One region of the Actinoplanes sp. NPDC023936 genome, then DNA from elsewhere that is predicted to be linked to it. Evidence: riboswitches for the same ligand, from Rfam matches in the RefSeq annotation. Region 1 holds a riboswitch; each other region holds the start of a gene.

Region 1 (5,160 bases):
ACGGCCAGACCTTGCGGATCTGGGCGGGGGAGCTACCCAGGTATTTCGCCACCTCGCCCGGACCGGCCGGACCGAGGAAACGCAGGTAGGTCGCGATGAGGCGATCGATCCCGGCATTCGCACCGGGCAGGGCAGGGGCGTCCGGAAGCGGGCCGAGCAGCGCGTCCTTGCCGCGGGACAGAACCTCCACCCCACCGGCCAGCCCGGCCTGCTGCCAGACGTTGCCGGCGATGTGGCGGGCGCCGCAACCCCGGCATTGGTACGTCAACTCGCCCGGCACCCGCTTGCTCACCTCGGTGCTGGCCGCACCCCGGGCAATCGGACCGGTCACCACCTCACGGAACGCCTCGGCCGTCACGGTGAACGCACGCATCCCCAACGCTCCGGCGTCAGGGATCTGAGCGCTGTTGATCCGGGTGGCGGCGTCCGCGTCGGTGAGCGGCCACAATTGCGAGGTGAGCGCCGCCAGATCGGATCGCCGGTGCAGGTGCGGCGCGCCGCGGGCGGCCCACACCGGGGCCAGCCGGTCGTCGGCGGGCTCGGCACTGCTGCGAGCGGTGAGCGCGACCTGGGCGGAATCCGGCGTGTACTGCTGGATGCCGAGGTCGAGCACCGGAAGGTCGGCCGCGCGCACGTCGACCCGCTCGGCCAGCCCCAGCGCGGTGACTCGGTAGGCCATCACCTGTGCCCGATCCACGTTGATCATGCGCACCTCCGTGCGGCGTGTGCTCTGACTTCCGGCTCGTGCGGACGGTGCCGAGCGGACCATCCGCGTTGGTTGCGATGCGGGTGTGAGTCGCGTCCCCGTGGCCCTGATGGTGAGCGGGTGGCGGCTAGGTGCGACGACCGTACCGCCGGGATGCGACATTTTTCAGGCGTTCGGTGCGGGTGGCGGCGCGGCCGTCGACGAGCTCCCAGGTGTCCAGCCGGCTCGGTCCGTAAGGTCCTTCCTGGTGGATCGGAGGTTCTCCGGTCAGCCAGTAACCGCACCGACGGGCCACCGACGTGCTCGCCACGTTCGCTGGATCGATGCGCAGCAGGAGGCGGCGCAGGCGGAGCGTGTGGCACGCGTACCCGGAAAGCAGTGAGAGCGCCCCCGACGCGAGCCCGCGCCGGCGGTAGGGGTGACCCACCAGATAGCCGAGCTCGGCCTCGCGCAGGTTGGGATCGACGGCGAAGAGCAGCACTTCGCCGACCGGGAGCCCGCCGTCGGCGGTGATGGCGAGCTGGATCCGGCTGCCGTTGGCGCGTCCCTGGTGGGCACGCTTGAGGTACGCGCGGCCGGCTTCGGCGTCGAAGGGTGACGGCATCGGCGTCCAGCGCGCGATTTCCGGCTCGTCCAGCAGCGCGACCAGATCGTCCAGATCGTCTGGACGCCACTCGCGCAGGATGATGCCGGTTCCCGTCAACCTCAGCGGATAGGGCAGAGGGTCGGCGGTCACCCTCCGAATCCTGCCCACAAAGACCCGGTTAGTGCTAGTCGCGATCGATATTTGGTCGGCTTCTCGATACCGCTCTTGACCAGCGCTCAAGAAAGTATGTGGCGTTTGCCGGATCTTCAGTCAGGCGAATCCGTCTCACAATTTGCGCGCGGCGATCTCCATCCCGGCTGTTCGCAGACGGTCGACCAGCGCGTCGCCAATGGCAGTCGCCGGGGTCAGCACACCTCCCTCCGATGCCGGTAGCTTGTCCCGATCCAGCGCCAGGGCCAGCGCCGCCTCGCCGAGCATCACCGCGGTCGCCGCGTAACCTGGATCGCCTTTGGCCCGGAACCGCGACGTGTATCGCGCCCTGCTGCTCGTCGTGGTGAAGATGTCGATCGTGAAGTGCCCCGACTGCTGACTCTGCTCGCTCGGGCCGGCACCGGGTTTCGGGAGCACCCGGTCCAGCACGAAACGGATCGGGGGCACCGTCAGACCGAGGACCAGGCCGCCGAGCGCCACCTTCGTGCCGAGGGCCAGCACCGGTGACAGCGGCGACGTGCCGACGCTCATCACCTCGCGGTAGCGGAAACGCCGTCCGTAGGCCCAGCCGCGAAGAGCGTTGCTGCGCCGCACCACGCGTGTGTTGTAGGACGCCATCACGAACGGCGCGAGATGCCCGCGCAACGACGGATCCACTTCGGAAGCCGGGAGCGTGATCATGTCTTCCTGACGGCCGAGGTCCGGCTCGGCCTCACGGTCGGGACTCAGCGAGTACGGGCTGGCACCGATCCGCCGCAGCCGGCGATCCTTGGCCATCACGTCGATCTGGTTGCGCATCGAGTCGATCGTGCCGCCGCTGATGCCGGCCCGGATGCTCGTCACCACCAGCGTGGTGTCGGTCAGCTCGCCGGCGCCGTCCGCCTGCACCAGCGAGTGCAGCACGTGGACCCCGATGTCGGACGGGATCGAGTCGAACCCGCAGGAGTGCACGATCCTCGCCCCGGTTTGCCGCGCCAGCTCGTGGTTCTCGTCGATGCTGTCCCGCGCGAACAGCACTTCGCCGGTCAGGTCGACATAGTCCGTGCCTGCTTCGGCGCACGCGTGAGCGAGCACCCGGCCGTACTTCGCATAAGGACCGACGGTCGTGATGACCACTCGGGTGGAGGAAGCCAACGCACCGAGGGCGGTGGTGTCAGCGGCGTCGGCGACCACGAGTGGCCAGTCGACGTTCAGCCGGGAACGGACGGCTTCGAGCTTCTGCTGTGACCGTCCGGCGAGGGCGATCCGGGTGCCGGCCGGCGCGAATCCGGCGAGATGCCGTGCGACGAGGACACCGACGAAACCGGTGGCGCCATAGACGATCACATCGAAGTCGCGCGCTTGATCGCTCATGGCTGCCGATTGTGCACCCTCCGTGGAGAGTGCGCAGCACACCACAATCCTCCTGGTAGGCGGGTCGGAAAAAATCTGCCGAGTTATCCATACAAGCTCGGATCAAAGGGTTAATTTGGTGTAACAGCTCCACCGGACCCGGATCCAGGCGTAAGCGCGCCCGATCCGTCCGTGGACTTCCGTCGGTGGCCCGCCTGAGCGGGCACCGTGGCCGGAACGCCGAATCCTGCCGCCGACCACGGATCACAACTCGAAGGCATGGAGCGGGGGACCCACAAGTTCCTCGGCGCTCACGCGTCTTGGGGTGAAGCCGCACCACGCGGCCGGGCCACTCTGCCCGAACCCGACAGCTGACCTCGCAGGCGTGGAGGACAACTGAAATGGTGCAAATCCGAAAGCAGGTCCATCTCGCGTTCGGTGTAGCCGTCGCTGGTCTCGTCGGCACCGTTGGCCTGCTGGGCCCGGCCGCGCCCGCACAGGCTGTGTCGTCCGAGGTGAACTGGGACGCCATCGCCCGCTGCGAGTCCGGCGGCAACTGGCGCATCAACACGGGAAACGGGTATTACGGCGGCCTCCAGTTCAGCCGCGGCACATGGCGTGCCTACGGCGGTACGCGTTACGCCCGAACCGCGAACCGCGCCACGAAAGTGGAGCAGATCCGGGTGGCCGAGCGTGTGTTGCGGGGACAGGGAATCGGCGCTTGGCCACACTGCGGCAAGCGAGCGAACGTCAAGGTGAGCCGCAAAGCGGTCCGCAAGTCTCCGGCGCGTGTGGTGCGGCCCACTGTCGATCGGGCTGCTGCTGATCGGTCCGCTGCTGATCGGTCCGCTGCTGGTCGGCTCGCTGCTGGGCGGGGCGCTGCTGGGCGGGGCGTTGTGCTTCAGAGCGCGACGGCCACGCCTCGGTCTGGCACGCGGACCTATGTCGTCCGGAGAGGGGACACCCTCGCGCGCATTGCCAGCCGGCACCACGTTGCCGGAGGCTGGCGCGCCCTCTACCGCTTCAACGACGACGTCCTCAGCAGCCCGCACCGCCTTTTCGTCGGTCAGCGGATCAAGCTCTGAGCCGGCCCGTGGAGACGCCGGGCGTCCCGGTCGGGGCGCCCGGAGCGTGGTCACTCCGGCCGTGTGAACTCCGGCTGGTCGAGCACGCGCAGCCACGTGCCGTCCGGCTGGCGGCGAGCGACCTGGGCTCGGGCGCCCGAGCCGTCACTCGGGGGCGTCGAAGTCAGCGCCAGGTCGCCGCTGATCAGTGTGGGCAGCGGCGGCTCGGGCTCGAACTCGGGCATGTGCGGCAACAGGTCGGCCCACAGTTTGCGGATCGCCTCGCGGCCACGCGTCTGGCTGCCCGGCGGGTAAGCCATCACGGCATCCTCCTCATACAACATGGCGAGCCCGTCGGCGTCCTTCGCGTTGGCGCGCTCGACGAACAGCCTGGTCAGGTCCTCAGGGCGGTGTGCTTGCTCGGTCATGGCTTCAGTTTTCCGGAGGTCCACCCACAAGTCCAACGCATAGTTCTTCTGGCAACCATTAGAATTAGTCATGGATCTGCGTCAGCTCGAGTACTTCGTCACGGTCGCCGAGACGGCCAACTTCACCCGCGCCGCCGAGCGCATGCACATCACCCAGTCCGGTGTGAGCGCACAGATCAAAGCCCTGGAGCACGAGCTCGGCACCCGGCTCTTCGACCGTGCGGGACGTGTCGCCCGGCTCACCGACGCGGGGGAGGCGGCACTCCGGCACGCTCGCGCGGCGCTCGACGCCGCAGCCGACCTCCGGGACGCGATCGACGACGTGCACGGCCTGGTCCGGGGTCGGCTCGTGATCGGCATGGTGATCGGGTGCGAGGTGACGCCCCTTTTCGACGCCTTTGCAGCGTTCCACCGGGAACACCCCGACATCGAACTCGAACTGGTGGAAGCGAACTCAGACCAACTCGTCGCCGGCATCCGATCCGGCGACCTAGATTTGGCGCTGGCCGGGCTGGCAGGCGAGCCTCCCGAACACCTCGCGAGCCACGTGATCGCGAGTGAGCGGCTCGTCGCGCTGATCCCGCCGGACAGTGAACTAGCTGGTCATGCGCGTCTCTCGGTCACCGCGCTGTCCACGTACCCGATAATTTGCCTGCCGGTGGGCACCGGCATCCGTGACGTGCTCGACAAAGCCCGCGCAGCGGAGGGTGTTGATCCTTCGGTCGCTCTCGCGGCGACCTCGCCGGACACCGTGGCAGGCCTGGCCCGCCGCGGGCTCGGGGTTGCCGTGCTGAGCGAATCGATGGCCACCGCATATGCCGATCTGACCGCGATTCCGATCGACGGCATCGAGATCCCGGCGCTGCTCGCGCT
Region 2 (5,160 bases), on a different contig from region 1:
TCCGCCTCGCTGGGCAGCTCGGACCCCCGGGTGAGCAGCCGCAGCGTCGGACCGGTGCCGGGCAGCTCGACCGGAAGGTCGATCGGCCCGGTGCTACGTGCCCTCTCAGCGAGCGCACGCTTCACGATTTTGTCCTCAAGTGATTGATAACTCATCACCACAAGCCGCCCCTTAGGCGCCAACGCATCCAAAGCCGCCGGAACCGCACCCTCGAGAGCGTCCAGTTCGGCGTTGACCTCAATGCGTAGTGCCTGGAACGTCCTTTTTGCGGGATTGCCACCCGTTCGGCGCGCGGCGGCCGGGATCGCATCCTTGATCAGCTCCGCCAGCCGCGCCGTCGAGGTGATCCGGGCTTTCGCCCGCTCGCGCACGATCGCCGAGACGACCCGCGGCGCGAACTTCTCCTCGCCGTACTGCCGGAGAATCCGGACCAGTTCGCCCGGCTCGTACCCGTTGACCACTTCCTCGGCGGTCACGCCCCGGGACTGGTCCATCCGCATGTCCAGGGGAGCGTCCTGCGCGTACGCGAAACCGCGGTCCGCCTCGTCCAGCTGCAACGAGGAGACCCCGAGGTCGAACAGTCCGCTGTGGATCGCCGGGATGCCGAGCTCGGCCAGAACCCTCGGCAACTCGTCGTAGACCGCGTGCACCAGATGCGTCCGCCCGGCGAACCGGGTCAGCCGGTGCCGCGCGTGAGCGAGCGCCTCGGTGTCCCGGTCGAGGCCGACCAGGACGATGTCCGGGTACCGCTCGAGGACTGCCTCGGCGTGCCCGCCGAGACCCAGCGTGAAGTCGACGTGGACGGCGCCCGGCAACTGCAGTGCGGGAGCGAGCAACTCAAGACAGCGCTCGAGCAGCACCGGCACGTGTGTGCCTCGCGGCTCCCCCATTACGACCCCCATTGCCTGCCCGTTCGCGTCTCACCCAGGTGTTGCTCGTTCGCCGTACCGGCCCGGCCGCCCGTCCGTACCGCCAGATCCCCATCCGCTCGTGTCCCGTGCCGGGCTGTCCCATAGCGGGACGGCCGGCCCCGGACACGCGCCTGGCGCCGGGGAAGAGGCGCCAGGAGCGGGAGCGGCTGGAGATCTCGCAGTACGGCGGCAGTGGCGTCCGGGCCGCGTTGCGGCCACCGAGGTGCCACGCCTTACAGTCCGCCGGGCAGCACCCCCTCCTCGATGTCGGCGAACTCTTCCTCGCTCGCCGTGAGGTAGTCGTCCCAGGCCTGCTTGTCCCAGACCTCGACCCGGGTGCTCGCCCCGATCACCACGAGGTCGCGGCCGAGACTCGCGTACTCCCGCAAGTGCGCCGGGATCGTCACCCGGCCCTGCTTGTCGGGCACCTCGTCGTGCGCGCTGGCGAAGAACACCCGGCTGTAAGCCCGGGCGGCCTTGTTCGTCACCGGCGCCTCACGGAGCTGACCGGCGATGCGCTGGAACTCCGGCATCGGGAACACGTACAGACAGCGCTCCTGCCCCTTCGTGATCACGACACCTCCCGCCAGCTCATCACGGAACTTCGCCGGGAGGATCAGCCGGCCCTTTTCGTCCAGGCGCGGGGTGTGCGTGCCGAGGAACATCGGCCAACCCCCCTTGCCGTGGCGTCGCACTCCTTCGCGGTGGAGCGGTCTCGCCTGTCAACTCGGGCCGACAGTCCCGGTTCATTTCCTCGGTCCTGCCACTGCGCCCCACTCTACTCCACTTCCCTCCACCTGCAACCCGAATGGAGCCGCTCGCGAGCCCTTTTCGCGGACGTATTCCCAGTTCACAGGCGGTGCCCCCAAGTGGAGGGCCGAACCATGATCGACGGAGTCTCGTTTCCGACATCGAGCCCAGCCGGTCCGAAAGCTCCCTGTTCAAAGTGTGGGAGGCCACCCTTCACCGCAAAGGTGGAGCAAAGTGGAGCCCCCAGGTGGAGCAAAAGTGAGCCCCCCAGGTGGAGCAAAACGGAGCCGCCAAATCCCGAGCCGTAGCGCACACAGGTATCGCGCCACCCCACCCCCGCGAGCCGTAGCCCACGCAGGTACCGCGCCACCCCACCCCCGCGAGCCGTAGCCCAGGCGGGTAAAAGCCCTGTGATCACAGGCCTCAGCTACGGCCCGGCGCCGCGAGCCGTAGCCCGCGCAGGCAACAACCCCGTGATCACAGGCCCCAGCTACGGCCCGGCATCGCCAGCCGTAGCCCCGACAGGCAACAGGCCCTTGATCACAGGCCTGAGCTACGGCTCGCCCACCCGGGGCCGCCCGAACCGCCGGCGATCACCCGGCGAGCCCGTAGCGCGTGCCCATGCACCGGTAGCGAAACCCGCCGGACGGCCCGGACCACCCACCCGGCCGCGCGGACTCACGGGAACGGCTCGTCTGCGGCGGGGAACGGGGTCACCCGTACCCGAAAAAGAAACGCCTGTGGGGCGTGACCCATCATCGGGCCACACCCCACAGGCGTGATCAACGGCTACGGCGCCACCACGCCGCGTGCCGGTCCTTCCTTACTTACTACAGACGTCACCCAACTACAGGCGACACCCAACTACAGACGTCAGGCGACGAGACGCCGGACGACGTAGTTCTTGCTCCAGATCTTGTGCTTGCCGACCCGGGCGCCGGTGTGCGGCGAGTCGTAGATGTAGCCGTTACCGGCGTAGATGCCGGCGTGGTAGCCGTACGACCCGTTGCGGAAGACGATCAGGTCGCCGACCTTCTTCTTGCTCTTGCTGACGCTCTTGCCGTACTTCTGCTGCGAGTTCGCCTTGTGGGGCAGCGACTTGCCGGCTGCCTTCTTGTAGACGTACTTGGTGTAGCCCGAGCAGTCGAAGCGCTTGGGGCCCGACGCGCCGTACTTGTACAGGGCGCCCTTGTGCTTCTTCGCCTCAGCGAGGATCTTCGCGCCGCTGGCCTTGACGGTGATCTTCGTCTTGCCGGTGCTCGCGGTGCTGAAGCCGGAGCCCGTGAAGAGGGTCCGGATGTAGTACGTGTTCTTGGGGGCGTACTTGAGGGTGACCGTCCCGTTCTGGTTCTTGACGGTCTCGGTGTCCCACGTCTTCCACTTGCCGCCGACCAGGCCCTGGAGCCGGACCGTGCCCTTGGCGACCTTGCCGGTACGCGGGTCGATGACCTTGGCGGTCACCTTGAGGGTGGAGCCCCAGGGGAGCTTCCGGGTGCTGGCCTTGGCGGTCAGCTTGGGCTTGACCTTCGCGGCCGCCGCGGAAGCGGCGACCTTGACGACCGGGGTGGTGCTGGCCGCGACCGCGGGAGACGCGGTGACCAGCTGCCCGGCGCAGAGGCAGAGACCCAGAGACAGTGCGACTGTGCCGGCGCCGCGAGACACGCGGCTGCCACGGCGCGAACTGTGTTCGTGCACGGTAGAGATATCCCTCCGGCACGCCTGCGAGGTTAGCTGTCGGGTTCGGGCGGGAAGGTGTGCCCGGTCGCTAGGCGACTTCACCCCGAGGCCGGTGTGGAGCTGAACCGGCCGGTTATGGGTCCCCCGTCCCTGCCCCCTGATGCCTTGTGTGTGGTTCCGGTGTTGCGGTGGTCGCACCGTCCAGCTCGGGGCAGGGCTCGGCGTGGGCCGGGCTGGTGCGAGCCGGATGCGTTTGCACCCGGCCCAACCTTGGTACCCGACCTTCCGCGTGATCGTCAGGGCCGAAAATGTCACGCACAGTAATTGGCACACATGTCGGTGTCCGGTTTGTTACCGCCCGGAGACAAATGCCATTACCCCTTGGGGTCGTCCGAACACGATCAGTCGAAGGTTACGGGTGAAACAGAACACACAATTCTTCGGCCGCCAACCCGGAACCCATGTCAAAACGTTGAGAGCGGTACAAACACAAGTCGCATCCGATCTTGACCGGACGGCAACTCGACGTAACCTTTCGGTCCGGTACCCTCGCTGGCGTGACGGACGGGAAGATGCCTCTTATCGCCAAGGTCGCGACCACTGCGTCGAAGACCGCCGCGGCGCTCTCCAGGGCTGCTGGACGCGGCGACGGCTCGGTCATCGGCGGCTGGATCGGCCTCAAGATCGACCCCGACCTGCTGGCCCACCTCTCGTCCGGCCGGGCTGTGGCGCTCGTCTCCGGGACCAACGGCAAGACCACCACGACGCGGCTCACCGCCGCGGCGGTCGGTGTGCTCGGCCGGGTCGCCACGAACTCATTCGGCGCGAACATGCCGACCGGCCACACCTCGGCGCTGGCGAAAGAGGGACACACCCCGTTCGCCGTCCTCGAGGTCGACGAGCACTATCTGGCCCAGGTCATCGAGGCCACCCGCCCCAAGGTGGTGGCCCTGCTCAACCTCTCCCGCGACCAGCTGGACCGGGCGAAGGAGGTGGCGATGATGGCGCAGCTGTGGAAGACCACGCTCGCCAGCCACCCCAACATCAAGGTCGTGGCGAACTCGGACGACCCGATGGTCGTCTGGGCCGCCAGCAGCAGCCCGCAGGTGACCTGGTTCAGCGCCGGCCAGCGCTGGCTCGACGACTCGTTCGTCTGCCCGGAGAGCGGCCATCCGATCGAGCGCGCCAACGGCGACTGGTGGTGCACCGGCTGCCCGCTGCGCCGGCCCCGCGCGCACTGGTCGGTCGAGGACGAGGGCGTGATCGACCCGCGCGGCGACTGGCACCTGGTGAAACTTCAGCTTCCCGGCAAGGTGAACATCGGCAACGCGGCCACCGCGCTCGCCGTCGCCGCCGAGTTCGGGGTGCGCCCGATAGAGGCGCTGCCCCGGCTCTCCCGGGTGACGTCGATCGCCGGGCGGTACGCGCAGGTCGACCGGGACGGCCGCAACATCCGGCTGCTGCTCGCCAAGAACCCGGCCAGCTGGCTGGAGGCGTTCGACATGGCGGAGCACGCGCCGACACTGCTCTCCATCAACGCCCGCGACCCCGACGGCTTCGACACCTCGTGGCTGTACGACGTCGACTTCTCACCACTGCGCAACCGCCCGGTGCTGATCACCGGCGACCGCGCCTACGACCTGGCCGTCCGGCTCCAGGTGAACCAGGTGCCGTTCCGGCACGTACAGAGTTTCGACGAGGCGCTGCGGGCCGTTCCGCCCGGCCGACTCGAAGTGATCGCCAACTACACGGCGTTCCAGGACATCCGAGCGGAGTTGGACCGTGTCAACTGAGAGCCTCCGGATCGTGTGGATCTACCCCG
Region 3 (5,160 bases), on a different contig from region 1:
CGGTCAGGGCGTCCGGGTTCGCACCGTTCGTCTGGTCTCGTTCACACAGCGGGCCGTCGTCGCCTTCCTCTACGAGGTCGAGCCCCTGGAGGGCTCGGCCCGGCTGATCCTGCAGTCCGAGCTGGTGGCGAACGAGCAGCTGCCGCCGGTGAGCAAGGACCCGCGGGTCGCCGCGGTGCTGGACCGGCCGCTGCAGGCCGAGGAGATGATGGAGCAGCGCGCCGGCGGCATCCTGGTGCACCGTACCAAGGCCAGCGACCTGCGGATGGCCGCGGCCATGGAGCACCTGGTGGAGACGCCGGGCCGGCACGCCATCACCACCGAGGGCCACCCGGACTGGCTGCGCACCACCGTGGCCTGCCGGCTGGAGCCCGGCCAGAAGCTGCGGGTGGTCAAGCTCGCGGCGTACGGGTGGTCCAGCATCCGCTCGCTGCCCGCCCTGCGTGACCAGGTCGGCGCGGCACTGGCCAGCGCCCGCCTGGACGGCTGGGAGGGCCTGGTCCAGCAGCAGCGGGAGTACCTGGACGCGTTCTGGGACCACTCGGACGTCAAGGTCGAGGGTGACCCGGAGGTGCAGCAGGCGGTCCGGTTCGGGCTCTTCCACACCCTGCAGGCCGGCGCGCGGGCCGAGCAGCGCCCGATCGGCTCCAAGGGCCTCACCGGGCCGGGGTACGACGGCCACACGTTCTGGGACGCCGAGACGTTCGTTCTGCCGGCTCTGACGTACACCCAGCCCTCCGCGGCGGCCGACGTGCTGCGCTGGCGGCACTCGACGCTGGACCTGGCCCGGGAGCGCGCGCAGACGCTCGGCCTCTCGGGCGCGGCGTTCCCGTGGCGGACGATCCGCGGGCAGGAGTGCTCCGGGTACTGGCCGGCGGGCACGGCCGGCTTCCACATCGGGGCCGACATCGCCGACGCGGTCCGCCGTTACGTGCAGGCCACCGGTGACTACGACTTCGAGCGTGAGGTCGGCCTGGAGCTGCTCGTCGAGACCGCCCGGCTGTGGCGTTCGCTGGGTCACCACGACCGGCACGGCCGCTTCCACATCGACGGTGTGACGGGTCCGGACGAGTACACCGCCGTGGTGAACGACAACATCTACACCAACCTGATGGCGCAGCAGAACCTGATGACCGCGGTCGACGCCTGCAAGCGTCACCCGGACCTGGCGCGCAAGCTCGGTGTGGACGACGAGGAGGCGGCGTCCTGGCGGGACGCGGCGGCCGCGGTGCACATCCCGTACGACAAGGAGCTCGGCGTCCACCAGCAGTGCGAGGGCTTCACCCGGCTGCAGGAGTGGGACTTCGAGAACACCCCGCCCGAGGGCTACCCGCTGCTGCTCAACTTCCCGTACTTCGACCTGTACCGCAAGCAGGTCATCAAGCAGGCCGACCTGGTCATGGCGATGTACATCCGGGGCGACGCGTTCACCCCGGAGGAGAAGGCGCGCAACTTCGCGTACTACGACGCGCGGACCGTCCGCGACTCGTCCCTATCCGCGTGCATCCAGGCCGTTCTCGCGGCGGAGACCGGGCACCTGGAGCTGGCCCACGACTACCTGGGCGAGGCCGCCCTGATGGACCTGCACGACCTGCACCAGAACGCCCGGGACGGCGTGCACGTGGCGTCGCTGGCCGGCACCTGGATCTCGCTGGTCGCCGGTCTCGGCGGCATGCGTGACTTCAACGGGCAGCTGAGCTTCGCGCCGCGCCTCCCCAGCCGGATCAACAACCTGGAGTTCTCGCTGCTCTGGCGCGGTCTGCGGCTGCGGGTGAACGTGACGGCGGACGAGGTGACCTACTCGCTGCGCAACGGTGGCGGCTCGGCCCGGCTGACGCTTCTGCACCACGGCAAGGAGACCGAGGTGACCCAGGTGCGCCCGGTGACCATGCCGATCCCGCCGGCCCCCCCGGTGGGATCCGCGCCGGCCCAGCCGCACGGGCGGGCGCCGGTGCGCCGCGCCGTGCACTGAGCCGAACGAGAAAAGCCCCCGTCCTCACGATGAGGACGGGGGCTTTTCCGATGCTCAGAGCATGGAGACGTGCACGTGGTCGGTGTGGTCACTGACGCCGTGGTACGCCTTCCAGCCCGACGCGGGGAACCAGATCTTCTTGTACCAGATGACGTAGTAGATCCCGAGCTCGTCGGCGTTACGCACCAGGAACGCCATGAGGTCGTTGCCGTACTTCATCATCCTGTCGTTGTGCGCCGAGGAGAAGCCGCTCTTCTGCAGCGACCAGTCACAGGCCCGGCCCTTGGGGTGCTCGTAGGGCCCGCCGGGGCGGTAACAGCCGACGAACAGGTTGAAGCCGGCCTTCTTGGTTTCCTTGTACATGTTCAGCGTGCGCTTGGTGATGCAGCCGCTGGTCGTCGGGTCCTTCTCGGTGCAGCCCTCGGGCGAGAAGCCGCCGCTGGAGTTGCGCGGCGCGGCCTTGGCGGAGGGGGATTTCGCCACCACGAAACCGTCGGTGAGCGCGTCGCCACCCACCAGTTGCAGGGCTTTCTCCGCCGATTCCTTCTGCTTCTTCATCAGCGCGGAGTTCTTCTTCTGCGCCGCGACCTCGGCGTCGAGTTTCGCCTTGCTCTCGGCGACAGTGGCGATCGCCTCGTTGAGCTCGTGCAGCTTCTCGTCGTGCAGCTTGTTGATCTCCTCGAGGGAGATCGCCTTGTGCAGGAAGTCGTTCGACGAGTTCGCGCCGAGCAGGAAGCCGACCGCGCTCAGGTTGCCCGTCACGTACTGCTCGCGGGCGATCGAGTTCACCTCGGGGATGAGCTTGTCGCGCCGGTCCTCCGCGGCCTTGATCTCGACGTTCAGCTTCGCCTGCGCCTTTGTGGACTTCGTCACGGCGGCCTTGGCCGAGACGTAGCGCCGGTTGGCGGCCTCGATGACGTCGGAGAGTAGTGCGTCCTCGTCCTCCTCCTCCGCGGTGGGGGACGAGCCGCTCGGTTCGGCGGAGGCCGGAGTGGCCGGCGCCACGAACAACGTCGTGGCCACGAGCGGTGCCAGGGCAAGCAGCAGCCACCGGCGGGGACGTGCGGTCATCAACAGTTCCTTCCTTGTCACCGCCGACCGAGTTAGCTGACGGGTTCGGGACGGAAGAGATCCCTACCACCCGAAGGCGGACTCACCCCACTGACCTGGTTCCCCGGCTCACCTCGCGGTGATTAGGCGGCGGCCTGCCGGCTCCTCGGGGGCGGTGCCGTCCTGGCAGGACCGCGACGAGTTTACCTGAGGAATGGCGCGGTATCAGGACCACTGAACCGGCAAAACTGTTACCGGGCAGCGACTTTCCGTAGTCAAATCACCTCGCGTGTCCGCGCAATAGCGCACCGTACGAGAACTGTCGATCTGTCGATTGAGTGGGTATGGTCGGTTCCGGTTCCCACCCGGGGACCGCCGCCTAATCGCCGCTCCCGGCGAGCCGGGGAACCATTTCCCTCGGGGTGAATCCGCAACCGCGGTAGGGATTTCCTTCGTCCCGAACCCGTCAGCTAACTCGGTCGGCGGCCGACGGAAGGATTACCTGTGCAGCGAAAGACTGCGCGGCGATTAGCGGCCGTCATGGGGCTGCTGCTCGCCGTGTGCGGGCTGGCGATCGTGGCGTCACCGGCCACCGCCGCCCCCGGTGACAACGGTGACGACGGCGAGGGTGGCTCCAAGTCCCTCGTCGAACAACTGGAGGACGCCTCCCGCGGCTACGTCGAGGCCAAGGCGAAGCTGAAGACGTCCAAGCAGAAGCAGACCGAGTTGACGGCGGAGCTCAAGAAGCTGGACGCCCAGGTCGGCCCGCAGCAGGCGGCACTCGACGAGATCGCCTCACAGGCGTACACGTCGGGCCGGATGGGCGCGATGAGCGCGCTCGTCAATGCGAGCGACACCGGGAGCTTCATCGACCGGGCCGAGGTCCTGTCGACCGTCGCGGCCGAGCAGAACCAGGCGATCGAGGAACTCAAGACGACCCTCGACGCCCAGCGCAGGGCGAAACTCGCCATCGACGCCACCGTGAAGGACCAGCAGAAGCAGGTCAACGTGATGGCGAAGAAGAAGGTGCAGGCCGAGACGGCGCTCAAGAAGGCGAACCAGGGGGCCGCGGCCTCCTCGTCGAGCGACGGCGGCGGCAGCGCCAAGGCCGATCCGGCGCCGGGCGGCTCGGGCTCCGGCTGTACCGAGCCCGACCCGACCACCAGCGGCTGTCTCACCCCGCGCACCCTGCACGCGCTGAAGCAGGCCCAGAAGGACGGCTTCACCCGTTACGTCGCGTGTTTCCGCGAGCAGAACAGCGGTGAGCACCCGAAGGGCCGGGCCTGCGACTTCGCCTCTGACAAGAACGGCTTCGGCGGGGACGCGACCGGCGCCAGCCGGACCTACGGCAACAACCTGGCGAACTACTTCATCAACAACGCGGACGCGCTCGACGTGCTCTACGTGATCTGGTATCGCCGGATCTGGCTGCCGAGCAGTGGCTGGAAGTCGTACAGCGGGGCGGGTGGCGACCCCTCCAGCGACCACACCAACCACGTGCATCTCTCGATCCGCTGAAGATCAGAACCTCACGGGGGTACGGGTCCTACTTGCGCATGTAGGACTCGTACTCCCGCATCACCTCGTCGGTGGGGCCGTCCGCCCGGATCAGGCCGGACTCCAGCCAGATGCACCTGTCGCAGGTGTCCCGGATCGACTGCTCGCTGTGGCTGACCAGGAACACCGTGCCGGCCTGGGCGCGCAGCTCACGCACCCGCTGCTCACTGCGGCGGCGGAACTTGGCGTCACCGGTCGCCAGCGCCTCGTCGATCAGCAGCACGTCGTGCTGCTTCGCGGCGGCGATCGAGAACTTCAGGCGGGCGGCCATGCCGGACGAGTACGTCCGCATCGGCAGCGACGAGAAGTCGCCGCGCTCGTTGATGCCGGAGAACTCGATGATCCCGTCCTTCTTCTCCTTCACCTCGGCCGGCGACATGCCCATCGCGAGGCAGCCCAGCTCGACGTTGCGGTCGCCGGGAAGCTCGTTCATCAGGGCCGCGTTCACGCCGAGCAGCGAGGGCTGGCCGGACGCGTAGATCGCGCCCTTGGCGACCGGGAGCAGGCCGGCGACCGCGCGCAGCAGCGTCGACTTGCCCGAGCCGTTGCTGCCGATCAGACCGATCGCCTCACCCCGGTAC

Evidence for each region. Region 1 has a riboswitch for cyclic di-AMP ahead of AB0F72_RS27860 (transglycosylase family protein). Riboswitches for the same ligand answer to the same signal wherever they lie in the genome.
Region 2: another riboswitch for cyclic di-AMP. It lies ahead of AB0F72_RS23725 (NlpC/P60 family protein); the one in region 1 lies ahead of AB0F72_RS27860 (transglycosylase family protein).
Region 3: another riboswitch for cyclic di-AMP. It lies ahead of AB0F72_RS13095 (hypothetical protein); the one in region 1 lies ahead of AB0F72_RS27860 (transglycosylase family protein).

What each region holds. Positions count from the first base shown of each region.
Region 1 is NZ_JBEZZR010000025.1:86,846-92,005, reverse strand. It holds gene AB0F72_RS27875 (crosslink repair DNA glycosylase YcaQ family protein) at 1-706, opposite strand, end outside; gene AB0F72_RS27870 (GNAT family N-acetyltransferase) at 834-1,442, opposite strand; gene AB0F72_RS27865 (saccharopine dehydrogenase NADP-binding domain-containing protein) at 1,578-2,816, opposite strand; cyclic di-AMP (ydaO/yuaA leader) riboswitch at 3,024-3,196, shown strand; gene AB0F72_RS27860 (transglycosylase family protein) at 3,197-3,880, shown strand; gene AB0F72_RS27855 (nuclear transport factor 2 family protein) at 3,931-4,287, opposite strand; gene AB0F72_RS27850 (LysR family transcriptional regulator) at 4,358-5,160, shown strand, end outside.
Region 2 is NZ_JBEZZR010000019.1:27,656-32,815, reverse strand. It holds gene rsmH (16S rRNA (cytosine(1402)-N(4))-methyltransferase RsmH) at 1-902, opposite strand, end outside; gene mraZ (division/cell wall cluster transcriptional repressor MraZ) at 1,145-1,576, opposite strand; gene AB0F72_RS23725 (NlpC/P60 family protein) at 2,535-3,323, opposite strand; cyclic di-AMP (ydaO/yuaA leader) riboswitch at 3,363-3,531, opposite strand; gene AB0F72_RS23720 (MurT ligase domain-containing protein) at 3,911-5,131, shown strand; gene AB0F72_RS23715 (glutamine amidotransferase) at 5,121-5,160, shown strand, end outside.
Region 3 is NZ_JBEZZR010000007.1:206,351-211,510, forward strand. It holds gene AB0F72_RS13090 (glycoside hydrolase family 65 protein) at 1-1,972, shown strand, start outside; gene AB0F72_RS13095 (hypothetical protein) at 2,027-3,043, opposite strand; cyclic di-AMP (ydaO/yuaA leader) riboswitch at 3,048-3,182, opposite strand; cyclic di-AMP (ydaO/yuaA leader) riboswitch at 3,389-3,523, shown strand; gene AB0F72_RS13100 (hypothetical protein) at 3,563-4,540, shown strand; gene AB0F72_RS13105 (ABC transporter ATP-binding protein) at 4,569-5,160, opposite strand, start outside.